4 regions of the Stutzerimonas sp. CXK-1 genome follow, and region 3 is predicted to be linked to each of the others. Evidence: predicted binding sites of a transcription regulator. Region 3 holds the regulator's gene; each other region holds the start of a gene.
What was found. The regulator FliA, encoded in region 3, starts transcription of late flagellar genes. The targets are predictions, from matches to a motif close to CTAAAGTTTNNNNNNNNNNNGCCGNTAA.
Positions count from the first base shown of each region.

Region 1: a site for FliA is predicted at 4,470-4,497, ahead of AC0KXH_RS13975 (methyl-accepting chemotaxis protein). Genes of this name have one in related genera too.
Region 2: a site for FliA is predicted at 3,176-3,203, ahead of AC0KXH_RS09100 (methyl-accepting chemotaxis protein). Genes of this name have one in related genera too.
Region 4: a site for FliA is predicted at 6,250-6,277, ahead of AC0KXH_RS14675 (flagellar protein MotY). Genes of this name have one in related genera too.

Region 1 covers NZ_CM173217.1:2,947,983-2,955,241, forward strand. The annotation lists gene AC0KXH_RS13965 (MFS transporter) at 1-975, shown strand, start outside; gene AC0KXH_RS13970 (methyl-accepting chemotaxis protein) at 1,067-2,749, shown strand; gene AC0KXH_RS13975 (methyl-accepting chemotaxis protein) at 2,780-4,399, opposite strand; gene AC0KXH_RS13980 (DUF6746 family protein) at 4,793-5,119, shown strand; gene AC0KXH_RS13985 (3-isopropylmalate dehydratase) at 5,144-5,569, opposite strand; gene AC0KXH_RS13990 (hypothetical protein) at 5,654-5,818, opposite strand; gene AC0KXH_RS13995 (hypothetical protein) at 5,974-6,375, shown strand; gene AC0KXH_RS14000 (DUF445 domain-containing protein) at 6,448-7,259, shown strand, end outside.
Region 2 covers NZ_CM173217.1:1,922,419-1,929,677, forward strand. The annotation lists gene AC0KXH_RS09085 (DUF421 domain-containing protein) at 1-341, opposite strand, end outside; gene AC0KXH_RS09090 (hypothetical protein) at 405-686, opposite strand; gene AC0KXH_RS09095 (hypothetical protein) at 816-1,085, opposite strand; gene AC0KXH_RS09100 (methyl-accepting chemotaxis protein) at 1,426-3,060, opposite strand; gene AC0KXH_RS09105 (undecaprenyl-diphosphate phosphatase) at 3,331-4,161, shown strand; gene tig (trigger factor) at 4,443-5,753, shown strand; gene clpP (ATP-dependent Clp endopeptidase proteolytic subunit ClpP) at 5,843-6,481, shown strand; gene clpX (ATP-dependent Clp protease ATP-binding subunit ClpX) at 6,581-7,259, shown strand, end outside.
Region 3 covers NZ_CM173217.1:2,570,915-2,578,173, forward strand. The annotation lists gene AC0KXH_RS12030 (protein-glutamate methylesterase/protein-glutamine glutaminase) at 1-221, opposite strand, end outside; gene AC0KXH_RS12035 (chemotaxis protein CheA) at 266-2,497, opposite strand; gene AC0KXH_RS12040 (protein phosphatase CheZ) at 2,510-3,304, opposite strand; gene AC0KXH_RS12045 (chemotaxis response regulator CheY) at 3,328-3,702, opposite strand; gene fliA (RNA polymerase sigma factor FliA) at 3,775-4,500, opposite strand; gene fleN (flagellar synthesis regulator FleN) at 4,518-5,348, opposite strand; gene flhF (flagellar biosynthesis GTPase FlhF) at 5,434-6,717, opposite strand; gene flhA (flagellar biosynthesis protein FlhA) at 6,733-7,259, opposite strand, start outside.
Region 4 covers NZ_CM173217.1:3,089,584-3,096,842, reverse strand. The annotation lists gene xerD (site-specific tyrosine recombinase XerD) at 1-611, shown strand, start outside; gene dsbC (bifunctional protein-disulfide isomerase/oxidoreductase DsbC) at 691-1,416, shown strand; gene AC0KXH_RS14695 (homoserine dehydrogenase) at 1,546-2,850, shown strand; gene thrC (threonine synthase) at 2,908-4,332, shown strand; gene rnt (ribonuclease T) at 4,420-5,094, opposite strand; gene pyrC (dihydroorotase) at 5,091-6,134, opposite strand; gene AC0KXH_RS14675 (flagellar protein MotY) at 6,312-7,202, shown strand.

The DNA of each region.
Region 1 (7,259 bases), 380 kb from region 3:
CGACATCTGCTGCTGTTGCTGATGGGCTTCTTTGCCCTTGGCAACTTCGCCAGCGCGCTGGCGCCGGACTACGCCACGCTGATGGCGGTGCGTTTCATCAGCGGGCTGCCGCACGGCGCCTACTTCGGCGTGGCGATGCTGGTGGCCGCCGCCATGGTCGCGCCGGAGAAGCGCGCCCAGGCCGTGGCCCGGGTGCTGATGGGCCTGACCATCGCGATTCTCGTCGGCAACCCGCTGGCCACCTGGCTCGGCCAGTGGGGCAGCTGGCGCCTGGCCTTCGTCCTGGTCGGCGTGATCGCCCTGTTGACCGTCACCCTGGTAGCGCTGTTTCTCCCGGCCGACCCCGAGCAACCGCGCAGCAGCCCGTTGCGAGAACTGCGTGCGTTCAACCGGCCGCAGGTCTGGCTGGCGCTGGCGATCAGCTCGATCGGTTTTGCCGGCATGTTCTGCGTGTTCAGCTACATGGCGCCGACGCTGCTGGAAGTGACCCGGCTCGGCCCCGGCTGGATTCCGTTCGCGCTCGCGGCGTTCGGCCTGGGTGGCATCCTCGGCAATGTCTTCGGCGGCCGACTGTTCGACCGGCTGGGCTTTCAGGCCGTGGCCTGGCTGTTGCTGTGGAGCACGCTGGTGCTGCTGGCCTTTCCCTTCGCCGCGCAATCGCCGTGGACTGTCTTCCCGGCCGTGTTTGCCGTGGGCAGTATGATCTCGCTATCGCCGGCGCTGCAGACGCACCTGATGGATGTCGCCGCCGAAGCACAGACCCTCGCCGCCGCCTCCAACCACGCCGCCTTCAACATCGCCAACGCCCTCGGCCCCTGGCTTGGCGGGCTGGCGATCAGCGCCGGCTTCGGCTGGACGGCAACCGGCTATGTCGGCGCAGCCACCGCGGTCGGCGGGCTGCTGGTATTCGCCCTCGCCTGGCAGCGACAGGGGACGACGGCAGCGGCGCCCGAGCCGCTGGCCTGCCGCGACTGAGCGTGGCGCGGAAAATCCGACCAAAAGATTAAGGTTTTCCGCAGGACGGCCGCCTTACACGGACCTTGTGTGCCAACAACCGGTCCTTGCAATGCCCCTGTCCCTGAAAAAGAAAGTCATCCTCCTTGCCCTTCTGCCCGTCCTGGCGCTTGCGCTGGTGCTCTGCGGCGGTACCGCCTACATCCTCAGCGACCGTGCCGAGGCCGAGCTCGCTGCCACCCGTGAGCGCCTGATGCAGATGCACCGCGACGAGCTCGAGCACTACACCGAAGTCGCGTTGAGCGCGATCGACGATCTCTATGCCCCCTCCGCCGAAGGCGACCTGAACGCCCGCGCCGAGGCCATCGAGCGCCTGAAGAACATCCGTTTCGGTAGCGACGGCTACTTCTACGGCCACGACTCGCAGATCGTCCGGCTGTTTCGCGGCAGCAACCCCGACGGCGTCGGCAGCAGCATGCGCGACCGCCGCGACCAGCAGGGCCGCCTGATCAACACCGAACTGGTGCGCGCCGCCAAGGACGGCAGCGGCTTTCTGCAGTACCACTCCTCGATGCCCGGCAACGACAGCGTGCTGATCCCCAAGCTGTCCTACAACCGCTACCTGCCCAAGTGGGACCTGGCCATCGGCACCTCGGTGAACATCGCCGACATCGACGCCGAGCTGGCCAAGGTGCGCGAGCAGATCGACGAGCGTATCCGCACCATGGTCAGCAGCACCCTGGCCCTCGCCGCGATCATGCTCGTGCTGCTCGGCGTGGCCGGGCTGGCGCTGAGCAACTCGATCCTGCGGCCGCTGCAGCGGATGAAGGACAACCTCGACGACATCGCCGCCGGCGACGGCGACCTGACGCATCGGCTGAACATTGACAGCCGCGACGAGATCGGCGCGCTGGCCGCCTCGTTCAACCGCTTCGTCGACAAGATCCACGGCATGGTGCGGCAAATGGTCGACGTCACCGGCGAGCTGACCGGGGTGGTCGGTGAGATGGCCGCGCAGGCACAGCGCTCCGATGCCGCCATGGCCCAGCAGCGCCATGAAACCGAGCAGGTCGCCACGGCGATTCACGAAATGTCCGCCGCCGCCCAGGAAGTCGCGCAGAGCGCGCAGAACGCAGCCGATGCTGCGCGCCAGACCGACGCCGAAGGCCAGCAGGCGCGCGAGGTGGTGGAACTGAGCATTCAGCGCATCCATGCGCTGGTCGAGGACATCCATCGCAGCGGCCTGAGCATGGACAACCTGCGCCAGGACGTGGACGCCATCGTCGGCGTGCTCGGCGTGATCCGCTCGATCGCCGACCAGACCAACCTGCTGGCGCTCAACGCGGCGATCGAGGCGGCGCGTGCCGGTGAGGCCGGGCGCGGTTTCGCCGTGGTCGCCGACGAGGTTCGCGCGCTGGCCAGTCGCACCCAGCAGAGCACCGCGGAGATCCAAGGCATGATCGATCGCCTGCAGCAGGGCACCGCTGGCGCTGTTCAGGCGATGCAACGCTCCAGCGAAGCCGGCCACAGCAGCAGCGAGCAGGCCAACCGCACCGGCGTGTCGCTCGACGCCATGGCCGCGCTGATCGCCACCATCAACGCGATGAACGCGCAGATTGCCAGCGCCGCCGAGGAGCAGACCTCGGTGTCCGAGGAGATCAGCCGCAGCGTGCATCAGATCGCCGTGTCGGTCGACGAGGTGGCCGATCAGGCCCAGCAGGGCGCGCGTACCGCCAGCCACCTGGAAGCGCTTGGCCAACGCCTCGGTGGGCTGGCCCGTCAGTTCCGCATCTGAACGGGCCGTGCGCTCAGGCGCCCCGGCGGTTTACAGGCGGAAGCGCCCGACCAGCTGATTGAGCCCGGTCGCCAGCCGGGCCAGCTCGTCGCTGGCCGCCGAGGTCTGCTGGGCGCCGGTCGCGCTCTGCTCGGACACATCGCGGATGGCGACCAGGTTGCGATCGACCTCGCGGGCGACCTGGGCCTGCTCTTCCGCTGCGCTGGCGATCACCAGATTCATCTCGTTGATCTGCCCGACCCGCTCGGCGATCAGCGCCAGCGCCTGGTCGGCCTCGCCGGCCAGCGTCTGGCTGCGCCCGGCGAACTCGCTGCTCTGCTCCATCTCGCGCACCGAATCGGCCGTCGCGCTCTGGATCGCGCCAATCATCCGCTCGATTTCCTGGGTCGAACTTTGCGTGCGCTGGGCAAGGTTGCGCACCTCGTCGGCGACCACGGCGAAACCGCGGCCGGCCTCCCCGGCGCGCGCCGCCTCGATCGCCGCATTGAGCGCCAGCAGGTTGGTCTGGTCGGCAATGGCACGGATCACGTCGACCACCTGGCCGATGTTGCCGGCCTCGTCGGCCAGGCGCTGCACGGTCGCGGCGGTATCGCCGAGCTTGTTGCTCAGGCGGTCGATGGTTTCCCGCGTGACGTTGACCTTGTGGCGCCCGGCTTCGGCCACCTCCTCGGCCTCACGCGAAGCGGTCGAGGTGCGGTTGGCATTGCCGGCAACCTCCTCGACCGCGGCCGACATCTCGTTGACCGCGGTGGCGGCCATCTGCACTTCCTGGTTCTGCTGGGCGATGCCCTGGGCGCTGTGCTCGGTCACTGCGTGCAGCTCGTCGGCCGCCGATGCCAGCTGAGTCGCCGAGCCCTGGATGTCCTGCAGCGTTTCGCGCAGCCGGTGCTGCATCTGCCGGATCGACTGCTGAACCTCGGTGATCTCGTCGCGCCCACGGCACTCGATGGTGCGGCTCAGGTCGCCGGCCGCCACCTGCGCGGCGGCCTGCTTGAGCGCCTGCAACGGGCGGCCGATGCTGCGTATCAGCAACAGCGAACACAATGCGCCACCGACCAACAGTGCGCCCAGCAGGCCGATGAAGAAAGCTCGGTTGCGCTCGTACAGCGCCAGGGCGCGCTCGTACTCGCCGCGGGCCTCGCCGAGCTGCAGGTCGATCAGTTCGCTGAACGCCTCCGACAGCGGGTCGATCAGCGGATACAGGTCATTCATGACAAACACCGCAAGGCGCTTCTCGCTGTGCCGATCGAGAGTGCGCTCGAGCCCGTCCAGTGGCTTTTCGGTCGCCGCCTTGAGGCTCTCGATGCGTGTCGCCAGCGCGCGCTCCTCCGGCAGCAGGCGGGTCTGCAGGTAGGCCTGCCACAGCCGGCGGATCTCGGCGCGCGCCTGGCGCACGTCGTCGCGCGCCTGGGCGTAAGTGATCATGCCGCTGCGCGCCTTGTGGCTGGCATCGACGATCTTCACTGCGTAGAGGTCGGCAATCAGCTTGATGTCGCGCAGCGGCACCACGCGATCGAGGTAAACGGTGTTCAGTCCGTTCAGGCTGCGCTGCTGCGCGCTCAGGCCGGTGATGCCGACGACCACGCAGGCCAGCAGCATCGTGCAGACAAGGATCAGGAGACGGGAGCGAATGGTCAGGCGCTGCATCATGGGTTCGTTTTCCGGGCACGGGTCAGGCAGGTGCCGGCGCATGAAAGGAGCATGCCGGCAGACCTGCCGTTTATCGGCAAGCAAGCGTCCGGCTTGAGCTCGTCGCCGTGCAAAAGGCCGTCGCAGAGCGCTTTCAGCGCGTGGAGGCGGGATACCCTGCAGCCGGCGCGCGCCCCTGGCCGGCCGCCTCTGCTAGCGAGGCGCTGCCAACAGCGGCCCCTGCGCGGTGCCGGCTACCGAACTCAGCAGCGGCGGATGACCGGACGGTCATGCCCGGCCGGCCTGCGGCAATCTGCTGTTTCGGCTTTGTGCGCCAGTACGCATGCGGATCGGGGACGAGTGGTAATTTCGCGCCCCCATTTCCAGCAAGGGAAGCGTCTCGTGAAGTCATCCATGAAAACCGCCGTCCTGGCCCTCGGTCTGACCTGCGCCTCGCTGGCCGTCGCCGATAGCGAGCTGTCCTCGGCCGTAGCCAGTTTTTCCGAAGACAACAAGCGCCTGGAAGCCGCCCTGGGCCAGGAGCTGACAGCCGAGCGGCTAAAGGAAATCTACGAGATCAGTTATCGCCTGCAGGGGTCGCTGAGCACCATCAACATGCGCATGGACGAGCTGGCCGACACCCTGGAAGAGCTGCATATCGAATCCGAATCGGCGAACGCCGAGGCGGTCAGCGAATACGGCGCCAGCTATCTCGAGGTCGCCCGCAGCGTCATTCGCTGAGCGCCTCCAGCCCCGTAGCGGCGCTCAGCGCGCGAGCGGACGGATGTCGAAGCCGATGTCGTTCTCGCTGGTGATGCGGTAGTCCAGCACCTGCCCGGCAACGACCTCGGCCAGCACCTCGCGGCGCAGGCGCCCCTTCGAACACAGGGTGTCGTCCAGCGGGTCGGTGCCGATGCCGACGACATGCCGCCCGGCCGGCACCTGAAAGCGGGCCCGTTCGCCGACGTGAATGCGCGCCGCCAGCTCACGGTCGATCAGCACGGCGATGTAGCAGCCGCCGCCGCGCAATCCGAAATCCCGCGTCACCACGATCTCGCCCGCACCCTCCTGCGCCTGCTGATACGCCAGCAGGCGCTCCGCCGGGACCGCCGAGATGTCCTCCGGCTCCGGCGCCCAGGACGAACAGCCCGCCGTGGCGAGCAGGATCAGGAACAGGACGCTCAGGCGCATGCGGACTCCCTTCGTAAAGCGCGGCCGATTGCCGCTTCGCTGAACCGACGATAGCAGGCCGGCGGCGGGTTGCCGAGCCAACCGCTACCCGGGCAGGTTGGTGTAGTCGTCGGCGGTCATGTCCGGGTCGTCGGGGCGTACCTCGGGCTCGTTCTCGTCGTACAGCCGCTCCGGATTCGGCGTGCCCTCGACCTGGTCGTCGCGTACGCCTTCTTCGGGTTGCGGCTCGTGGGTGTGTTCCTCGTTCATGCGCGTCTCCGCCGGTAGGTGAGTTCATGCATTGGAGGCGGCAGCTCAGCCGGCGTTCGCCAAGCGCGGCGGCCGACGGTCCGATGCCGGTGGTGTTTGCACCGCAACGCCGGCTCCACCACACTGCGGCAAATCCCTGCCGAAGTGGAGTCACCATGGCCGCGCTCGATCCAAAGGTCCAAGCAGCAATCGTTCAAGATCCGCAGGCACTGGATTGCACGCTCTATCGCCCCGATGAGCGCAACCCCGACGAGGAACTCGACCTCGGCGATGCCCGCGTGGTCATCACCGGGCCCTTCCAGGCACCTGCCGAGTGGGATGCACGCGACCGCGAGGAGTATTTCGACGGCAGCGCCGAAGAAGCCTTCGTGGTCGCCGAGATCGCCTGCGTGGCCAGCAACGATTCGGGTCGCGCATTTCGCCCCGAGCCGGGTGACTACGCCGCGGTGATGGAAACCCCGGCCCAGGTCGCGATGTTCTTCGTCTACGACTGCCTCGACCATGCGGCCGGCCGCTACGTGCTGATCCGCGACGAAGCGACCGACCTGGCCGACTGACCCGCTGCGAACGCAACCGGCGACAGGCAGGTCTGCAGTCAGGCTGTCGTCGGTTCAGAGGAATACCCGCTCATGCCCAGCCCCTGGCAATCCCCGGTAACCCGGATGAAGCTCGTGGCCGGTGGCCTGCTGCTGCTCGCCGCACTGCTCTACGTACTGGCCACCGCCTTGCACAACGAACACCCGGCATGGGGCTACCTAGCCTCGTTCGCCGAAGCAGCGATGGTCGGCGCGATCGCCGACTGGTTCGCCGTCACCGCGCTGTTTCGCCGCCCGCTGGGGCTGCCGATTCCGCACACCGCGATCATCCCGCGCAACAAGGCGCGCATTGGCCGCAACCTGGCCGAGTTCATCACCACCCACTTTCTCGCCACCCCGCTGGTGCTGGCCAAGCTGCGCGAACTCGATATCGCCACGCGCCTGGCCGACTGGCTGCGGCATCCGGCCAATGCCGACGCGGTTGGCCGCCAACTCACCGGCATGGCGCGCTTCGCCGTCGGCGCGCTGCACGACGAGCGCGTACAGGCCTTTGCCCGCGACAAGCTCATCGACCGCCTGCGCAAGGCCGATGTCGCACCGCTGCTGGCCCAGGCGCTGGCCATCCTCACCGCACAGGGTCGGCATCAGGCGCTGCTCGACGAGATGCTCGTGCGCCTGGATTCGATCATGCGCGACGAGGACACCCGTGCGCTGATCGCCGACACCATCACCCGCGAAGTGCGCACCCTGCGCTACCTGGGGCTGGGCAAGTCGGTCGGCGGCTGGTCGGCGAACAAGCTGGTCGACGGGCTTTCCGGGCTGCTCGCCGAGATCGCCGAAGACCCCGAGCACCTGGTGCGCCAGCGCTTCGACGAGCACGTCGGCGAGTACATCGATCGCCTGCG
Region 2 (7,259 bases), 650 kb from region 3:
CGGATGATGGTGAGCGGCTTGCCTTCGAGCCAGGCGCCAAAGCGCGGGCTTCTGGTCATCAGGGCTACGGTCAGGCGATAGAGGCATAGCAGCGTGATGAACACCGCCGCGACGGGCAACAGTGGGACGTCTTCATAAAACGACACGTCCCCTGCAGCCGAGCCCAGCGTCAGAATGATCACCAGCTCGAATACCGATAGCTGGCGTATACCACGCCGGCCGCTCACCTTCAGGAACACGAATACCGCTATGAAGGCGAACAGCGCTCTTACCGCCACCTCCAGAAGGAACAGGGGAGGGAACTGGTCCAGCAGCATGCGCTGCAGTTCGAGGGGTGTCATCTCAGCGATCGGCCCAAGAGGTCTCGTTTCCCACGAGACGGGGTCACTCGGTGTGGCGCGCCTCTAGCGGACAGCGGCCACCTGGAACTCCAGCTCTATGCCATCGCCGGTGCCATCTCCCACCACCGAGCCCACCACAGGTTTGTGACGGACGTTACGGCCCGGGTAGGCTTCTTCCAGATGCCGCTCGGCAACCTCGGCAATGTGGTTGAGCAACCCCGTGGTTTGTGCGGCGCGGGGCACGATGAACTTCAGGGTGACGGTAAGGGCGTCGGAATCTTGCGGCAGGTTCGCCAGGCCGCTGCTTTGCCATTGATCGTTGACGTAGGCTTCTGCGCCTTTCATCGGAACCTCCTGGTTTGCATGCACGCTCTGTTCAGACCGCAAGAGCCCACCAAGGATTCCAGCGCATACAAAGCAAAAGGCCCGAGGCGGTTGCCGTCAGGCCTTTCTGCACTGAACGCGGTTGCCGCTTTAGGCCGGCATATGCCACTCGGAGAAATGCGCTCCGTTCTGGCTCAGGCGTTCGCGCGTTTGTTCCAGGGTTTGCTCAAGCTGGGCCGGGTTGCTGTAGACGCTGCTGGACATCTTGCAGCGGCCGAGCACGCGAGCATCGCGGCGGTCGATCACGCTGATGCTGACTTCGCCGTTGCCTTCGGGCAGGGTCCAGGCAACACACTGGAAGGGCTTGAAAGCGCGGTCGGTAATGAGGAGGGCGTCGTTGATGCGAAGGGTAGCGTTCATAGGGCAAGGTCTCTCTGAATTCGGTGCGGATATTGGGTTGCCGCCAGTGATTTCGGTGCCATGGCGTTGGCCTTATCCAAATGATGCGCTCAGAGGACCCATGAGTCACATCGGAATTCAAAAAAAACTCCGTTCGTTTCAATTAGCCAAAAGTCTTAGTTCGACGGTGCCTCGTCAGTACGCTGTTTCTTTTGTCTAAGCGACTGAATATAAAGGGATTTGTTTATTTGACGCTCGGGCGCTTCGCCAGCTGTCGCCTTGCCATGCGACAACGCGCCGCAAAGCAAGGAGCCCAGGCTGGAAGCTGCGGCTTGGCGTCGGGGCACCAAGCCGAAAGGGGTCAGATCTTGAACTGCTGCAGGATGTTGTTCAGCCGGTCGGCAAGTTCACCGAGATGCTTGCCGGCTTCGCTCGATTGCTCGGCAGCGTCGGTGCTGTGCTGCGCCAGGCTGGCGGCCTGGGTAACGTTCTGATTGATGTCTTCGACCACGTGCGACTGTTGCAGGGTGGCGCTGGCAATCGAGGCGTTGAGGCCCGAGATGTTGCGCAATGCCTGCGCAATCTGTCCAAGGCTTTCACCGGCCTGGCTGGCCTGCTCGACGGTTGCCTGCGAAGCCCGGTTGCTTTCCATGATGACGTTGACGGCGGCGCCGGAGTTCTTTTGCAGGCGTTCGATCATGGTATGGATCTCAGCCGTGGATTGCTGGGTCCGCTGCGCCAGCAAGCGCACCTCGTCAGCCACTACCGCGAAGCCGCGACCCTGTTCGCCGGCACGGGCCGCCTCGATGGCTGCGTTCAGCGCCAGCAGGTTGGTCTGATCGGCAATCGAGCCAATGACGTCGAGCACGCTGCCGATCTTGCTGGTTTCGTCGGCCAGCGACTGAATGACCTCGACTGCCTGCGCGATGGTCGAAGACAGCTGATCGATCTGTTGCAGGCTGGTCTCGATATTCTGCTGGCCATGCCCGGCCTGGCCCTCGGCGTCGCCGACTTCGTTGGAAGCGTGCTCGGCGTTCTTGGCTACTTCCTGCACTGCATAGGTGACTTCGTTGATGGCTGTGGCGACCAGCTCCATCTGCTGCAGTTGTTGCTGGCTTTGCTCATAGGCCTCGCGGGACACGCTGCCCAGCGTGCGCGAAGACTGAGCCAGTGACTCGGCGGTTTCGAGCAGTTGGCCGATGACGCTGCGCAACTTGCGCGTGAATGCGTTGAAATCCCGGCCAAGGGCGGTCAGCTCGTCACTGCCGGAGACATCCAGCTCATGAGTAAGATCCGCTTCGCCACTGGCGATGTTGGCCATTGCTGCCATGGAATTGCGCAGAGGCGCCGTGATGCTGCGGATGAGGATGGCCACCAGCACAGCCATCAGCGCGGCGATAGCGAGGCCGATGATGGAGAAGCGCGTCAGGTAGTTGCGGAACTCCGCTTCGACATCGTCAACGTAGATGCCTGAACCGATGATCCAGCCCCATGGCTTGAACAATTGGACATACGAAACCTTGGGAACCGGCTGTTCTTCGCCAGGTTTGGCCCACATATAGTCAACGGTGCCTGCGCCGTTGCGCTTGGCGACCGCAACCATTTCGTTGAATAACGCTTTGCCGTTCGGGTCCTTGATGCCGGAGAGGTTCTGCCCGTCGAGCTTGGGCTGCATCGGATGCATGATCATGGTCGGCCCCAGATCATTGATCCAGAAATAGTCGCTCTGGCGGTAGCGCAGTGTACGGACCTGTTCCAGTGCAGCGCGCTGTGCCTGTTCGGTCGTCATCTGGCCGCCGGTTTCCAGGCGATGGTAGTGGTCGAAGATACCCGCGGCTGTTTCCACCACGTTTCGGGTCATCTCCTGCTTGCCCTTGTAGAGGTCCTCGCGAACCTGCTGGATCATGAGCATGCCCAACACGAAGAGCATCAGCGTCGCGACGACGGGTATGAGCCAAAGCCTTTTACTGATGGGGTACTTGCGCAACAGATTCATTTGGTTACTCCCAGTGCAGCTTTCGATTTCTTGTAATGGCAACGGCCGACCTTTCCGGAATCGGGTGTATCCGGAGGCGCTTCTTCGAGCAGGCCGTTTGCAAACTCCCAATAGCTTTTCGGCTGCCCCTGGCTAAAAATGAGCCCCCACTAAAGTCGAGGGTGGAATTAACTTGTCCGCCGTCGGTCAGATCAGCGGCCTGGCCAAGCGCTAGGCGCCTTCCTTTTGTTGTTTTCGAGTGCGATGGGCTTCATCGCTGATGGGGAATAGATGGATCTTTGGCTTGCGGTACAAGCGCTGATACTCGGTGTCGTAGAAGGCATCACTGAATTTCTTCCAATCTCCAGCACTGGCCACCAGATCATCGTTGCCGACCTGATCGGTTTTGGCGGCGAGCGGGCGATTGCTTTCAATATCATCATCCAGCTGGCCGCGATTCTCGCGGTCGTCTGGCAGTATCGAGACAGGGTGCTGGGCGTGATAGTTGGGTTGCCCAAGGAACGTCCGGCTCAGAATTTCACGCTCAACCTGCTGGTGGCCTTCATTCCCGCGGCTGTGCTGGGGGTCGCATTCGCCGACCTGATCCACGAATACCTGTTCAACCCCATCACCGTCGCCACGGCACTGGTCATCGGTGGGGTGATCATGCTCTGGGCTGAGCGACGCGACCACAGCGTCCAGGCCGAGACTGTCGACGACATGAACTGGAAGCTGGCATTGAAGGTGGGTTTCGCGCAGTGCCTGGCGCTGGTACCGGGCACATCCCGTTCCGGCTCGACCATCATCGGAGGCTTGCTATTTGGCCTGTCCCGCAAGGCGGCAACCGAGTTCTCGTTCTTCCTGGCCATGCCGACAATGGTCGGAGCGGCGGTTTATTCCGGCTACAAGTATCGCGATCTGTTCCAGCCGTCCGATCTGCCCGTATTTGCAATCGGTTTCGTCACATCGTTCGTGTTCGCGATGCTCGCCGTCCGGGCTCTGCTCAAGTTCATCGGCAATCACAGCTATGCCACATTCGCCTGGTACCGGATCGTCTTCGGCATCGTGATTCTTGCGACCTGGCAGTTCGGCATCATCGATTGGAGCACCGCTCAAGGCTGACTGACCATGCGGGCCTTTTCGTGTAGCAGAAGCCCTGCCAGATAGGCGGGGCTTTTTCATGTTTCGTTTTGGGGCAACCGCCGCTCTACGCTCGCACGGATATGCCTGTTCGGCCGCTTCCAGGCCGCCCGGATTGCTCAGCCAAGCCGTGTGCGGCATGCGGCTGCTGCGTTCGGGGCGGCTCATTCTGCCGGGGTGACTTCTGTCTATCGAGCCACTAGAATGCTTGCCCATTCTGGGGCCGGAACGCCCGGCTTATGTCTGTGCAACGAGGAAAATCCATGCAAGTTTCTGTTGAAAGCACCTCCGCTCTTGAGCGCCGCATGACCATTGGCGTGCCGGTCGAGCGCATCGAGACCGAAGTCAACAAGCGTCTGCAACAGACCGCCAGTCGTGCCAAGATCCCAGGCTTCCGTCCCGGCAAGGTGCCGATGAGCGTCATCCGCCAGCGCTATGAAGCCGCTGCGCGTCAGGAAATCCTCGGAGACCTCATTCAGGCGACCTTCTACGAAGCCATCGTCGCCGAGAAGCTGAATCCGGCCGGCGCTCCGTCCGTCGAGCCCAAGGTGTTCGAGAAGGGCAAGGATCTTGAGTATGTTGCTACCTTCGAGGTGTTTCCGGAGTTCGAGGTCGCCGGTCTGGACAAGATCGAGGTCGAGCGCCTGCAGGCGGACGTCACCGATGCCGACGTCGACAATATGCTGGACATCCTGCGCAAGCAGAACACCCGTTACGAAACGACTGACCGCGCTGCCGAGAACGGCGATCAGGTGAATATCGATTTCGTGGGCAAGATCGATGGCGAAGCGTTCGCAGGCGGCTCCGCCAAAGGGACTCAGCTGGTGCTGGGCTCCGGTCGCATGATTCCTGGCTTCGAGGACGCTCTGGTGGGCGCGAAGGCGGGTGAAGAGCGCGTCATCAACCCGACTTTCCCTGAGGATTACCAGAACCTCGATCTGGCCGGCAAGACCGCTGAGTTCACCGTGACGGTCAACAGTGTGGCGGCTGCTCAGTTGCCGGAGCTGAACGACGAATTCTTCGCTCAGTTCGGTGTGCAGGAAGGCGGGCTTGAAGGCTTCCGTGCCGAAGTGAAGAAGAACATGGAGCGTGAGCTGCGCCAGGCCATCAAGAACAAGGTGAAGAACCAAGTGATGGAAGGCCTGGTGGCCAACAATCCGATCGAAGTGCCCAAGGCGCTGATCGATAACGAAGTGAATCGTCTGCGCGTCCAGGCCGTCCAGCAGTTCGGTGGCAACATCAAGCCCGATCAGCTGCCGGCTGAACTTTTTGCGGAGCAGGCCAAGCGTCGCGTGCTGCTGGGTCTGATCGTGGCTGAAGTGGTCAAGCAGAAAGAGCTCAAGCCGGACGAGAATCGCGTTCGCGAACTGATCGAGGAAATGGCCTCGGCCTATCAGGAGCCCGAGCAGGTGGTGGCCTGGTACTACAAGAACGCTGAGCAGTTGAACGAAGTGCGTTCGGTTGTGCTCGAAGAGCAAGTTGTAGATACTGTTCTGCAGCAGGCCAAGGTCACCGACAAGACGGTGTCCTATGAAGAAGCGGTCAAGCCTGCGGAAGCCCCGCAAGCCGCCTGATCTCTTCCATTTTCTCGAGTGCACAAACATAAGCCAGCCTCGTGCTGGCTTATGTGTTTGAGGCATGACATAGGGAGTATCGTTGGAACATGTCCCGCAATTCTTTCATGCAGGCTCCGGATGTTCAGGCCGCAGGTGGTCTGGTCCCGATGGTTATCGAGCAGTCCGCTCGTGGCGAACGCGCCTATGACATCTATTCCCGACTTCTCAAGGAGCGGGTGATTTTCATGGTGGGGCAGGTCGAGGACTACATGGCCAACCTCATTGTCGCTCAGCTGCTTTTTCTCGAGGCGGAAAACCCGGAGAAGGACATCCACCTGTACATCAATTCCCCCGGCGGATCGGTGACAGCAGGCATGTCCATCTACGACACCATGCAGTTCATCAAGCCTGATGTCTCGACCATCTGTATCGGTCAGGCCTGCAGCATGGGTGCACTGCTGCTCGCCGGCGGCGCAGCGGGCAAGCGTTACTGCCTGCCTCACTCGCGCATGATGATTCACCAGCCACTGGGCGGATTCCAGGGGCAGGCGTCGGACATCGAAATCCACGCGCGCGAGATCCTGACGATCCGCGAGAGGCTGAACAAAGTGCTGGCTCAGCATACCGGGCAGCCCATCGACGTCATTGCGCGTGACACCGATCGTGACAATTTCATGAGCGGTGACGAGGCCGTGAAGTACGGCCTGATCGATCAGGTCCTGACCCACCGTCAGCTGGCGGTCTGATCTGCATGGCCGTCGGTTCGACGGCCTTCCCTTGGGCTTGAAAAAGCCCACGATTGCCTTCATCTTCTTTTTCCAAGCTTTCCCGATTGGATCGATCGAATGACTGATACCCGCAACGGCGAGGATTCCGGCAAACTGCTTTATTGCTCCTTCTGTGGCAAAAGCCAGCATGAAGTGCGCAAGTTGATTGCCGGTCCCTCCGTTTTCATCTGCGACGAGTGCGTCGACCTGTGCAATGACATCATTCGTGAAGAGGTCCAGGAAGCACAGGCCGAGAGCAGCTCGCACAAGCTCCCTGCGCCTAAGGAAATCAGCGGCATTCTCGACCAGTACGTCATTGGTCAGGAGCGTGCCAAGAAGATCCTGGCGGTGGCTGTCTACAACCACTACAAGCGGCTCAACCAGCGTGACCGTAAGGAAGAGGTCGAACTGGGCAAGAGCAACATCTTGCTGATCGGCCCGACCGGTTCGGGCAAGACCCTGCTCGCGGAGACGCTGGCACGCCTGCTCAACGTGCCGTTCACGATCGCCGATGCCACGACGCTGACCGAGGCCGGTTACGTGGGCGAGGACGTCGAGAACATCATTCAGAAGCTGCTGCAGAAGTGCGATTACGATGTCGAGAAGGCTCAGATGGGCATTGTCTACATCGATGAGATAGACAAGATCTCGCGCAAGTCGGATAACCCTTCGATCACTCGCGACGTGTCGGGCGAGGGGGTGCAGCAGGCGCTGCTCAAGTTGATCGAGGGAACCGTGGCCTCCGTTCCTCCGCAAG
Region 3 (7,259 bases):
CAACGCTGCATGATCTGACGTACCGCGGTGATGCCGTCCATCATCGGCATCTCGTAATCCATGGTGATGACGTCGGGCTTGAGTGCCATCGTCTGGTCGATGGCTTCACGGCCGTTGTTCGCGGTGCCGACGACCTGAATTGCGGGGTCCGATGAGAGGATTTCGGTGACGCGCCGGCGAAAGAAGCCGGAGTCGTCCACCACCAGGACCTTGACTGCCATAAACACTCCTAGCGGCGGTGGTCCGCAGACCCCCGCCCTACTGATCAGGCCCTACGCGCGTAGCGCTTGAGCATGCTGGGAACATCGAGGATGAGCGCAATGCGTCCGTCGCCGGTAATCGTGGCGCCGGACATGCCAGGCGTGCCCTGCAGCATCTTGCCCAGCGGCTTGATCACCACCTCCTCCTGCCCGACGAGCTGGTCGACGACAAAACCGATGCTCTGGTTGCCGACGCTGAGAATGACGACATGCCCCTCGCCCTGCTCCTCGTCCGCCGCCCCGTGCACCAGCCAACGCTTGAGGTAGAACAGCGGCAGCGCCTTGTCCCGGACGATGATGACTTCCTGGCCATCGACCACGTTGGTACGCGACAGGTCGAGGTGGAAGATCTCGTTGACGTTGACCAGCGGGAAGGCGAATGCCTGGTTGCCAAGCATGACCATCAGCGTGGGCATGATCGCCAGCGTCAGCGGCACCTTGATCACGACCTTCGAGCCCTGCCCCTTGGTCGAGAAGACGTTCACCGTGCCATTGAGCTGGGAAATCTTGGTCTTCACCACGTCCATGCCGACCCCGCGGCCGGACACATCGGAAATCTCGGTCTTGGTCGAGAAGCCCGGGGCGAAGATCAGGTTGTAGCATTCCAGATCGCTCAGGCGATCGGCGGCATCCTTGTCCAGCATGCCCTTTTCGACAGCTTTGGCGCGCAGGACATTGGCGTCCATTCCCTTGCCGTCGTCGGTGATCATCAGCAGGATGTGGTCACCCTCCTGCTCGGCGGACAACACTACCCGGCCGGTGCGCGGCTTGCCTGCGGCTTCGCGATCCTCGGGAGTCTCGATGCCGTGGTCGACCGCGTTGCGCACCAGGTGCACGAGCGGATCGGCCAGCGCTTCGACCAGGTTCTTGTCGAGGTCGGTCTCTTCACCGACCAGCTCGAGGTTGATCTCTTTCTTCAGGCTGCGCGCCAGGTCGCGGACCAGGCGCGGGAAGCGACCGAATACCTTCTTGATCGGCTGCATGCGCGTCTTCATCACCGCGCTCTGCAGATCGGCCGTCACCACGTCGAGATTGGACACGGCCTTGGCCATGGCTTCGTCGCCACTGCTGGCACCCAGGCGTACCAGGCGGTTACGCACCAGCACCAGCTCGCCGACCATGTTCATGATTTCGTCCAGGCGTGCGGTATCGACCCGCACGGTGGTTTCCGCTTCGCTGGCCGGTTTCTCCGCCGTGGCGCTCGCCGCGGCAGGCGTGCCACGGGCTGGTGCCTCGGCGCGTGTCGGAGCAGCCGCCGGCGCCTTGGCCGCCGCCGGCTTGGTGGCTTTTTCCGCGGGCTTGGCCGGTGCCGCTGGCGGCGTCGCCTCGGCGGCGCTGGAACTCGCGCTGGCAGGCTCGAACTTGCCCTTGCCGTGCAGCTGATCGAGCAGCGCCTCGAATTCGTCGTCGGTGATGTGCTCGCCGCCGGTGGCTTCGCTCGCGGCTGCAACCGGTTGTTCGACCGGCTTGCCTGGCTGCGCGGCCGGCTTTTCAGCGTCCGGGGCGAACTGCCCCTTGCCATGCAGCTGGTCGAGCAACGCTTCGAATTCGTCGTCGGTGATCTCGTCGGATGCCGGCTCGGGGGCTGCGGCAGCGGGCGCCGTGCCAGCCGGCGCGGCCTCGGAAGCGCCACTGAAGCTGCCCTTGCCGTGCAGCTGGTCGAGCAGCGCTTCGAATTCGTCGTCAGTGATCTCATCAGGAGCTGCGCCCGACTCGGCCGTCGGCTCGGCCGCCGGCGCCTGGATCGCATCGAGCAGCTGCTCGTACTCGTTATCTACCGAGTCCTCGGCAGCCGCTACGACCGGCTCGGGAGCAGGTTCGGCCGCCGGTGCGGCCTCTTCGGCGCCTGCCGGCTCGGCCAGCCGCGACAGCGCGGCCAGCAGCTCGGGCGATGCCGGGGTCGGCTCGACGCGCTCGCGGACCTGATTGAACATGGCGTTGACCGAGTCCAGGGCCTGCAGCACTACGTCCATCAGCTCGGAATCTACGCGGCGCTCGCCCTTGCGTAGCGTATCGAAGACGTTTTCGGCAACGTGGCAGCACTCGACCAGCTCGTGCAGCTGCAGAAAGCCTGCGCCGCCCTTGACGGTGTGGAACCCGCGAAAGATCGCATTGAGCAGGGCCATGTCATCGGGGCTGCTTTCCAGCTCCACCAGCTGCTCAGACAATAATTCGAGAATCTCGCCGGCCTCTACCAGGAAGTCCTGGAGAATTTCTTCATCGGCGTCGAAGCTCATATTCCTGTTCCCCTAAAAACCCAGGCTCGAAAGCAGATCATCCACGTCGTCCTGTCCCGACACGACGTCCTCACGCTTATCGGCATGCATCTGCGGACCTTCACCGTTGGACGGTGATTTTTCTTGTTTTTTCTTCTCTTGCTCGGCGCGCATGGCATCGCGGTCATGCTGGATGCCTGCAACACGGTCCACCTGGCCCGCCATCAAGACGAGATTGAGCAGGTTGCTTTCGAGCTCGGTGATCAGTCGGGTGACGCGCTTGATGACCTGTCCGGTCAGATCCTGGAAGTCCTGGGCAAGCATGATTTCGCTCAGGTTCTGCGACAACAGGCTGCCGTCGTTCATGCTGCGCTTGAGGTACTGGTCGATGCGCTTGACCAGGCTGCGGAACTGGTCGGCGTCCATTTCGCGGCGCATGAAGCGCTGCCAGTCCGCCGTCAGGCTCTGGGCCTCGTAGCTCACGTAGTTGACCAGCGGCGCGGACTCCTCCACCAGGTCCATGGTGCGATTGGCGGCCTTCTCGGTCATTTCCACGACATAGGAGAGCCGGTCGGTGGCATCGGTGATCGGTGACGGATCGCCGCCAGTGGCACAGGTATCCATCTCGAGCTTGACGATGGCGTTGTGCAGCTCGCGGGTGAGCTTGCCGACTTCCTGATAAAGGCTGTGGTTGCGCGCCTGGCTGAGCTCATTGAACATCTGCGTCGCTTCGTCGAAACGACCCTGCTGCAGGCTTTCAATCAACTTGGGGGCGTTGGCCTTCAGAGTCGCTTCGAACTCTGCCAGGCTTTGATCTGCTTGCGTCATAGTGCCCTCGCGGCGTTGCTGCTTCAGCCGTTGACGCGCTCGAAGATCTTCTCGATCTTTTCCTTGAGCACCTGGGCGGTGAAGGGCTTGACCACATAGCCGTTGACCCCGGCCTGGGCCGCTTCGATGATCTGATCGCGCTTGGCTTCAGCGGTGACCATCAGTACCGGCAGATGCTTGAGGCGCTCATCGGCACGCACCTGGCGCAGCAGGTCGATGCCGCTCATGCCGGGCATGTTCCAGTCAGTCACCAGAAAATCGAAACTGCCGCTCTTGAGCATCGGCAAGGCCGTGGTGCCGTCGTCGGCCTCGGCCGTATTGGTGAACCCCAGATCACGCAAGAGGTTCTTGATGATGCGTCTCATCGTCGAGAAGTCATCGACGATGAGGATTTTCATGTTCTTGTCCAAGTCGACCTCCGTAATTCCAAAATCTCGGCAACCGAGCACGTCTCGCAGCAATACAGTCGATCAGGCGGCACGCCACTCGCCAAGGCGCGCCCGCAGACGCGCGGCACACTGGCTATGCAGCTGGCTTACGCGCGATTCGCTGACGCCCAGCACTTGACCGATTTCTTTCAAATTCAGCTCTTCGTCGTAATACAGCGACAGCACCAGCTTTTCCCGCTCGGGCAGATTGGCGATGGCATCGGCCAGGGCCTGCTGAAAACGCTCGTCTTCGAGGTCGCGGAAGGGTTCCGGGTGCGCGCTGCCGGCATCCTCGTTCAGTTCGCCGTGCTCGCCTTCCTGCAGCAGATCGTCGAAGCTGAAAAGCCGGCTGCCAAGCGTATCGCCCAGAATCCCGTAGTACTCGTCGAGGCTCAACTTAAGTTCGGCCGCAACCTCGTGATCTTTAGCGTCACGCCCGGTTCTGGCTTCGATGCCGCGGATCGCCTCGCTGACCATGCGCGAGTTGCGGTGCACCGAACGGGGCGCCCAGTCGCCCTTGCGCACCTCGTCGAGCATGGTGCCGCGGATGCGGATGCCGGCGTAGGTTTCAAAGCTGGCGCCCTTGCCCGAGTCGTATTTCTTTGCCGCTTCCAGCAGCCCGATCATCCCTGCCTGGATGAGGTCGTCGACCTGCACGCTCGCCGGAAGGCGGGCCAGCAGGTGGTAGGCGATGCGCTTGACCAGCGGGGCGTACTGATCGATCAGGCGATATTGCGCATCCTTTTCGTGTGCCTTGCTGTAATACATAGCGGATCCGGCAGTTTTCATTCGTGGTTCCCGGCAGTGCCTGGATTGATCAGTCGCTCGACGAAGAACTCCAGGTGCCCACGCGGGGTGGCAGGCAATGGCCAGGTATCGACCTTCTGCGCAATGGCCTTGAACGCCAGCGAGGACTTCGCCCGAGGATAGGCATCGTAGACGGCGCGCTGCTTCTGCACGGCCTTGCGCACCGACTCATCGTAGGGAATCGCGCCGACATATTGCAGCGCGACATCGAGAAATCGCTCGGTGACCTTGGTCAGCTTGGCGAACAGGTTGCGGCCTTCCTGCGGCGCGTGGGCCATGTTGGCCAGCACACGGAAGCGGCTGATGCCGTAGTCGCGATTGAGCAGCTTGATCAGCGCATAGGCGTCGGTGATGGACGTCGGCTCATCGGTGACCACCAACAAGACTTCCTGGGCGGCACGCACGAAGCTCACCACGGCATCGCCGATACCGGCGGCGGTGTCGATGATCAGCACATCGAGCTCATCGCCCAGCTCGCTGAAGGCCTGGATCAGACCGGCATGCTGCAGGGTCGAGAGCTGGACCATGCTCTGGGTACCGGAGGCGGCCGGCACGATGCGGATGCCGCCTGGCCCCTGGATGAGCACGTCACGCAGGTCGCACTCACCGGCGATCACATCGGCCAGCGTGCGTTTGCTGGTCAAACCCAGCAGCACATCGACGTTGGCCAGGCCGAGGTCGGCGTCGAGCAATACGACGCGGCGACCGAGATCGGCCAGGGCCAGTGCCAGATTGACCGACACATTGGTCTTGCCGACGCCACCTTTGCCGCCGGTCACCGCAATCACCTGTACGGGATGCATACCCATCTTCAAACGCCCATATGTAGCAGGCCCAAGGGGCCGACGATGCGCCTTGCGGACGCATCAGGTTTATTCGATTGCCAGCGCGCGCTCAACCCGCCCGCCGCGACGATTCGTTGTACAAGCCGGCGAACATGTCCGCCATGGTTTCCTCGCTCGGCTCTTCGTCCGACTGCAAACTGACAGCGCGACTGACCAGTTGGTGGCTGCGCGGCAGATGCAGGTCGTCCGGAATACGCGGCCCGTCGGCCAGGTAGGCTATCGGCAAATGCTGGCTGATCGTGAGCCCCAGCACATCACCGAGCGAACCAGCCTCGTCCAGCTTGGTCAGGATGCAGCCACTCAGGCCGCAGCGACGATAGTTGTGCCACGCCGCCTTGAGCACCTGGCTCTGGCTGGTCGCGGCCAGTACCAGATAATTGCGTGACTTCACGCCTCGGTCCGACAGCGCGGCCAGCTGCTGACGCAGGGTCGGATCGCTGGCCGGAAGGCCGGCGGTATCGATAAGGATGACCCGCTTGCGTGCCAGCGACGCCAGCGAGCTGGCCAACGGCTTGGCGGGATCGATCTGCACCACCGGCACGTCGAGGATTCGCCCCAGCGTCTTGAGCTGCTCCTGTGCGCCGATGCGATAGTTGTCCATGCTCGCCAGGGCAATGCTCTGCGCGCCGTGCTTGAGCACGTAGCGCGCGGCCAGCTTGGCCAGGGTGGTGGTTTTGCCGACGCCTGCCGGGCCGACCAGGGCAATCACGCCACCCTCTTCCAGCGGCTCGTTCTTGCTGACCTTGATCGACTGCGCCAGGTGCGCCAGCAGCATGCGCCAGGCCTGCCGCGGATCACTGACGGTGGAGACTTTTTCCAGCAGGCTGCGCGACAGCTCGGCCGGCAGGCCGACGCGCTGCAGGCGGCGCCAGAGGCTGGCCTGCTGCGGGCGACGGCTCTGCTCCTGGCCCCAGGCGATGGAGCCGAGCTGTACTTCGATCAGCTCACGCAGCCCCTGCAGCTCGCTGTACATGCTCTCGATGGCCCGGCTGTCGAGCGCCGGCGCCGCGCCGTTCGACACCGGCTCGGGTGCCGGCGCCGGTTTGGGCTCGTCAAGCAGTTGACGATTCTGCGCCGGCTGCGGCCGGGCGCCGGAGAGCTCTGCGTGCGCGGTGGCGATGCGCGTCTGCGTCTTGCGCAGCTCGGCTTCGAGCGCGGGATTGGGCTTCTTCGCTTCGGGCGCGGCCTGCACCGGATAATCGAGCACAGCCGTCAGCTCCACGCCGCCGGCCACGCGCCGGTTGCCGATGATCACGGCATCGGCGCCCAGCTCGTCGCGAACCATCTTCATGGCGATGCGCATATCGGCGGCGAAGAAACGTTTGACCTGCATGGCCTGCACCCTCGATTAATTCTGTCCCACCGTCGAAACGATGGTGACCTGCTTGTTGTCCGGAATTTCCTGGTAGGCCAACACATGCATGTTCGGCACCGCGAGCCGCGCGAAGCGCGAGAGCATCGCACGAACCGGACCCGCCACCAGGAGAATCGCCGGCTTGCCGAGCATTTCTTGACGCTGCGCGGCCTCCACAAGGGAGCGTTGCAACTTTTCGGCCATTCCCGGCTCCAGCAGGATGCCATCTTCGGCACCCTGTCCGGCCTTCTGCAGACTGTTGAGCAATATCTGTTCCAACCGGGGCTCGAGCGTGATGACAGGCAGCTCCGGCTCTAGTCCCACCACGTTCTGCACGATTGCACGCGACAGCGCGACACGCACTGCCGCGACCATCGCGGCGGGATCTTGACTCTTGCCGGCGACATTGGCGATGGCCTCGGCAATGGTGCGAATGTCACGAACCGGCACCTGCTCCTGCAGCAGCGTCTGCAGCACCTTGAGCAGCGTAGACAACGACACCATGCCCGGCACCAGCTCCT
Region 4 (7,259 bases), 520 kb from region 3:
ACCCGACGCTGCGGGTCGAGCTTCCGCGTGTCGGGCGGCCGCTGCCCAAGGCGATCTCCGAGGCGGATGTCGAGGCGCTGCTAGCGGCGCCCGATATCGACGACCCTCTCGGCTTGCGCGATCGCGCCATGCTGGAAGTGCTCTATGCCTGCGGCGTGCGGGTCTCGGAGCTGGTCGGCCTAACCCTGGAACAGGTCAGTCTGCGCCAAGGCGTTCTGCGCGCCTTTGGCAAGGGCCGCAAGGAGCGTCTGGTCCCCCTGGGCGAGGAGGCGCTTGCCTGGCTTGAGCGCTATCTGCGCGAGGCGCGTGGAACGCTGTTGGCAGGCCGTCCGTGCGATGCGTTGTTTCCCAGTCAGCGGGGAGAGCAGATGACTCGGCAAACGTTCTGGCATCGCATCAAGCTACACGCTCGCACGGCCGGCATCAGCACGTCCATTTCGCCACATACGCTACGGCATGCCTTCGCCACGCATCTGCTGAACCATGGGGCAGATCTTCGCACGGTGCAGATGCTGCTCGGGCATAGTGATCTATCGACAACGCAGATCTATACGCACATCGCGCGTGCACGCCTGCAGGCGCTGCACGCCATGCATCATCCGCGCGGCTAGCGACCTGCGCAGCATTTCGCGAAGCTGCGCTGTGGTAGGCTTGGAAGCCTTTGCCAAGCGCTGTTCCCAGGAGTATTTCATGCGCGCATTCTCCCTTGCTGCGGTGGCCTTTGGCCTGTTTGGCAGCGTTGCGTTCGCTGCCGAGCCCGAGCAGGCCATTCGCCAGAGCCTGCAATCGCTGCAGCCGGACATGCCGATCGAGTCGATCGCCGAAAGTCCGCTCTCGGGCATCTACCAGGTGCAGCTGACCGGTGGCCAGCAGCTCTATGTCAGCGCCGATGGCCAGTTCGTGTTGCACGGCTATCTTTACCAGTTCCAGAACGGTCAAGCGGTCAATCTGACCGAACAGGCGCAGACGAAAGCGATCGCCAAGCAGATCGACGCGATTGCCAAGCAGGATATGGTCGTGTTCTCCCCGGCTGCTGCCAAAACGCACATCACGGTGTTTACCGATACCGATTGCGGCTATTGTCAGAAGCTGCACAGCGAGGTGCCCGAACTCAATCGGCTCGGAGTCGAGGTCCGCTACGTCGCCTTCCCGCGTCAGGGCATGGGCAGTCATGGAGCGCAGACGCTCGCCAGCGTATGGTGTGCCAAAGATCGACAGGCAGCGATGAACCTGGCCAAGGCACGCAAGGAGGTTCCGCCAGCCAGCTGCGACAATCCTGTCGCCGAACAGTATCAACTCGGTCAGCGTATCGGTGTTCAGGGAACGCCCGCGATCGTGCTTGCCGATGGGCAACTGATTCCGGGCTACCAGCCTGCCGCCCAGCTCGCCGAACTCGCCCTTCGCGCGGGCAAGTGAAGGCGCTCTCGTGATTTGTCCAGCTGAGCGAAAGGCCGCGCAATTGACTAACGCGGCCTCCCTTCGTAATGTGCGAATCCTTTTGCGGCTGGGGGCTCCAGCCGCTTCGCTGTGAATGGGGAGTTCAGCTTGAAACCGGTGAAGATTGGCATCTGTGGGCTGGGGACCGTCGGTGGCGGTACCTTCAATGTGCTCAAACGCAACGCCGAGGAAATCGCTCGCCGCGCCGGGCGAGGCATCGAAGTTGCCCAGATTGCCACTCGCCACGCCAATCCGCGGTGCGATACCGGCGATACGCCGATCACCGACGATGTGTTCGCCGTCGCTGAAAATCCCGAGATCGATATCATCGTCGAACTGATCGGCGGCTATACCCTGGCCCGTGAGCTCGTGCTCAGGGCCATCGATAACGGCAAGCATGTGGTGACCGCCAACAAGGCGCTGATTGCCGTGCACGGCAACGAGATCTTCGCCAAGGCCAGCGAGAAGGGCGTCATCGTTGCATTCGAGGCCGCGGTAGCAGGCGGTATCCCGGTCATCAAGGCGATCCGTGAGGGGTTGGCAGGAAACCGCATCAACTGGCTGGCCGGCATCATCAATGGCACCGGCAACTTCATTCTCACCGAGATGCGCGAGAAGGGGCGTGCCTTCGAGGACGTGCTCAAGGAAGCTCAGGCGCTGGGCTACGCCGAATCCGACCCGACGTTCGATGTCGAGGGGATCGATGCCGCGCACAAGCTGACCATCCTGGCCTCGATTGCCTTCGGCATCCCGCTGCAGTTCGACAAAGCCTATACCGAGGGCATCACAAAGCTGACCACCGCTGACGTCAACTATGCCGAGGCGCTGGGTTATCGCATCAAGCATCTGGGGATGGCCCGGCGCACCGAGGCAGGTATCGAACTGCGCGTGCATCCGACGTTGATCCCGGCCGACCGGCTGATCGCCAACGTAAACGGCGTGATGAATGCGGTGATGGTCAATGGCGATGCGGTGGGCAGCACGCTCTACTATGGTGCCGGTGCCGGCATGGAGCCGACCGCTTCGGCTGTTGTCGCCGATCTGGTCGATGTCGCGCGTGCGCTGACGACCGACCCGCACCATCGTGTGCCGCACCTGGCCTTTCAGGCTGACGCCTTGTCCGATCATCCGATCCTGCCGATCGGCGCCTGCGAGAGTGCCTACTATCTGCGCATCCAGGCCAAGGACCATCCGGGCGTGCTGGCGCAGGTGGCGACCATTCTTTCCGAGCGCGGCATCAACATCGAATCGATCATGCAGAAAGAGGCCGAGGAGCAAGATGGCCTGGTGCCAGTGATTCTGGTCACCCATCGCGTGGTCGAGCAGCGAATCGACGATGCGATCGCCGCGCTGGAACACCTCGAAGACGTGGTGGGCAAGGTCGTCCGTATCCGCGTGGAACAGCTCAACTAAGACAGCAGCCGTCGGCGTCAGGCTCCTGTCGCACGGGCTCAACCAAAGGTTTGAACAATGCGCTACATCAGCACCCGTGGGCAGGCACCGGCCCTGAACTTCGAAGATGTCCTGCTCGCCGGGCTGGCCAGTGACGGTGGTCTCTACGTACCGGAGAACCTACCGCACTTCACCATCGAGGAGATCGCCTCCTGGGCCGGTCTGCCTTATCACGAGTTGGCCTTCAAGGTGATGCGCCCGTTCGTTGCCGAGAGCATTCCGGATGCGGATTTCAAGCAGATTCTCGCCGACACCTACGCGGCGGGCGCCGACGGCGTCTTCGCCCACGCCGCCGTAGCGCCCCTGCGCCAGCTCAATGGCAACGAGTGGGTGCTCGAGCTGTTCCATGGTCCCACCCTGGCGTTCAAGGATTTCGCGTTGCAGTTGCTCGGGCGGCTACTCGATTACGTGCTGGCCAAGCGCGGCGAGCGCGTGGTGATCATGGGTGCGACCTCCGGGGATACCGGCTCGGCGGCCATCGAGGGCTGCCGTCGCTGCGAGAACGTGGACATCTTCATCCTGCATCCGCATAACCGCGTGTCGGAAGTGCAGCGCCGGCAGATGACCACCATCGCCGGGGACAACATCCACAACATCGCCATCGAGGGCAACTTCGATGACTGCCAGGAGATGGTCAAGGCAAGCTTCGCCGACCAGAGTTTCCTCAAGGGCACCCGCCTCGTCGCAGTGAATTCGATCAACTGGGCGCGGATCATGGCCCAGATCGTTTACTACTTTCATGCGGCGCTGCAGCTCGGCGCTCCGGCGCGTTCGGTGGCCTTCTCGGTGCCAACCGGCAATTTTGGCGACATCTTCGCCGGCTACCTGGCGCGCAACATGGGGCTGCCGGTCAGCCAGCTGATCGTGGCGACCAACCGCAACGACATCCTGCATCGCTTCATGTCCGGCAACCGCTACGACAAGGACACCCTGCACCCGTCGCTGTCGCCCTCGATGGACATCATGGTGTCGTCCAACTTCGAGCGCCTGCTGTTCGATCTGCATGGACGCAACGGCAAGGTCGTCGCCGAGTTGCTCGATGGCTTCAAGGGCAGCGGCAAGCTTTCGGTCGAGGAGGATCGCTGGACCGAGGCGCGCAAGCTGTTCGATTCGCTTGCCGTTGACGACGAGCAGACCTGCGCCACCATCGCGGACGTGTTCCGTGACACCGGCGAGCTGCTTGACCCGCATACCGCCATCGGCGTGCGTGCGGCGCGCGAATGTCGTCGCAGCCTGAGCACGCCGATGGTGGTGCTCGGCACCGCTCATCCGGTGAAATTCCCGGAGGCGGTGGAGAAGGCCGGAGTCGGCAAGGCGCTGTCGCTGCCGGCGCACCTGGCGGACCTGTTCGAGCGCGGTGAGCGTTGCACCGTTCTGCCCAACGAGTTGGCTGCCGTCCAGGCGTTTGTCGGTGCGCATGGTAACCGCGGCAAGCCGCTTTAATCGCTGAGCTTCGGCGAAAACGAAAAGGCCCATCGAACGATGGGCCTTTTGCGTTGCGGGGGCGATCAGCCGCGCGACCCCGGTCCCTTACTCGTCGAATTCTTCCCAGCCGCCCATCTCGCGCCAGCGGTTGACGATGCCGCAGAACAGCTCGGCGGTCTTCTCGGTATCGTAGCGCGCCGAATGCGCTTCTCGGCCGTCGAACTCGATACCTGCCGCCTGACAGGCCTTGGCCAGCACCGTCTGGCCGTAGGCGAGACCGGCGAGGGTGGCGGTGTCGAAGCTGGAAAAGGGGTGGAATGGATTGCGCTTCAGATCGCAACGGCCGATAGCGGCGTTGAGAAAGCCGAGATCGAAACTGCTGTTGTGCCCAACGAGAATGGCGCGCTTGCAGCCTGCCGACTTCACTGCCTTGCGGACGTGGCGGAATATGTCGCCAAGCGCCTGGGATTCAGGCACCGCCATGCGCAACGGGTGGTCGAGCTTGATGCCGGTGAACTCCAGTGCAGCCGCCTCAATGTTGGCACCTTCGAACGGCTCGACCCGATAGAACAGCGTCTCCTGCGGGTAGAGCAGGCCCTGTTCGTCCATTGCGATAGGTACCGCGGCGATCTCCAACAGGGCATCGGTGGCGCAGTTGAAGCCGCCACATTCCACATCCACCACTACGGGCAGGAAGCCGCGAAAACGGCGCGCCATTGGCGAGCGAGGCTTGCCGGGCAGGTTGCCGTCCAGTTCGTCATCGAAGCTTTCGTCGCTCATCGCGAGCCCTCCAGGCGCCAGCGCAAGGTTTCGCCCGCCCGCAGCGGAATCACCTGTTGCTCACCGAACGGCAGGCTCGCCGGCATCTGCCAGTCCTCGCGTACCAGTGTGATCTGCTCCGTGTTACGCGGCAGTCCGTAGAAGTCTGCGCCGTGATGGGCCGCAAAGGCTTCGAGCTTGTCCAGTGCATTGCGCTGTTCGAAGGCTTCGGCGTAGAGCTCGATCGCCGCATACGCGGTATAGCAGCCGGCGCAGCCGCAGGCTGCCTCCTTGGCATGTTGCGCATGGGGCGCCGAGTCGGTGCCGAGGAAGAACTTCGCGTTGCCACTGGTGGCTGCGTCGAGCAGCGCCTCCTGGTGCAGGTTGCGCTTGAGAATGGGCAGGCAGAAGAAGTGCGGACGAATACCGCCGACCAGCATGTGGTTGCGGTTGTATAGCAAGTGATGGGCGGTGATGGTCGCGCCCACATTGCTGCCGGCAGCCTCGACGAACTGCACGGCGTCACCTGTGGTGATGTGCTCGAACACCACCTTGAGGGTCGGGAAGCGCGCGGTGACGTGGCAGAGCTGCTCGTCGATGAAGCGCTTTTCCCGGTCGAAGATATCGACTTCGCTGCGAGTGACCTCGCCGTGGACCAGCAGCGGCAGGCCGACCTCGGCCATCGTCTCCAGCACCGGAAAGATGTTGTCGAGGCTGGTCACGCCAGAGGCGGAGTTGGTGGTCGCCCCGGCAGGATAGAGCTTGGCAGCATGAACGAAACCGCTGGCGCGGGCCTGGCGGATCTCATCCGGTTGGGTATTGTCGGTGAGGTAGAGCACCATCAGCGGCTCGAAGCGGCTGCCATCGGGGCGCGCCGCCAGGATGCGCTGCCGATAGGCCTGGGCCTCGTCCGCATTGCGAACTGGCGGCACCAGGTTGGGCATGACGATGGCGCGAGCGAACTGCCTGGCCGCATCGCCGACCGTATGCGGAAGGGCCGCGCCGTCGCGCAAATGGATATGCCAGTCGTCGGGGCGCAGCAGGGTAATTCGGTCGCTCATGCAGCTATCTTCCAGGCCGGTCAAACGTGCCCGCATGCTACCGGAATTGGCACGGCACGGCACGTCGTGCGATGGCGAGGCGTGGAGCGGCTGCCTCGCCAGTGGCACGGGGCGGCTCAAGTTTCCCCCGTGGGGCCCGATATCTCCGAGGTAACTGTCCATTCAGCGGAGCTCGCCGTGCGCCTGCGTCCTGTCCTGTTGTTCTGCCTGCTGGCGACCCCTGCCAGTGCCATCACCTTCCAGACGCGTCTGGAACGGGTGGAATGGCGCGTGGAGGGCGACCAGTTCGAGTGTCGGCTGATCCAGCCGGTCGCCGGCTTCGGGCAGGGTGAGTTCGTCCGCCGCGCGGGTGAGCAGGCGGTGTTTCGCTTGCAATCGCCGCAGCGCTGGCTCGACAACGGTACGGCAACGCTGCTCGCGGCCGCAGCTCCCTGGCAGCCGACACGCAGCGATATCAACCTGGGATCCGTTGCCGTTCGCGGTGGCGATATCCCCTTCAACAGCTCCCAGGCACAGGCGGGGCGACTGTTGACAGGGCTCCTGGAAGGTCGCAGTCCGGTGGTGCGCCATCGTACTTCTTACGGTGGCGATCCGCTGGAGGTGCGCCTATTGCCGGCGCGCTTTGCCAAGGCCTATGAGGAATATCGCGTCTGCACGGCGAAGTTGCTGCCGGTCAATTTCGATCAGGTGCGGCAGACCCGTGTGCCTTTTCCCAGTGGTGGCGTCGCGCTGGAGCCAGCCGGCCGCGCTCAGCTGGATCGGGTCCTGGCCTACCTGCGGGCCGATCCGAGCGTCAACCGTGTCCTTCTGGATGGGCACTCCGACAACAGCGGTAACCGCCTGACCAATCGTGATCTTTCGCGGCGCCGAGCCCTGGCGGTGCAGGAATACCTGATCGCCAACGGCGTGAAGGAAGAGCAGATCACGTTGCGCTTCCATGGCGAGCGTTACCCGCTGGTACCGAACAGCAACGCGCGTAATCGCGCGCAGAATCGCCGTGTGGCCGTTCGCCTGGAGCGCGAGGCGGCGGTGCCGGCGACGGCCACGGCGGCCAGCCCGACCAGCTGAGCCCCTGTAAAAGCCCGGCCGCCAGGCGTAGAATCATGGGCTTTTCGTACAACACCG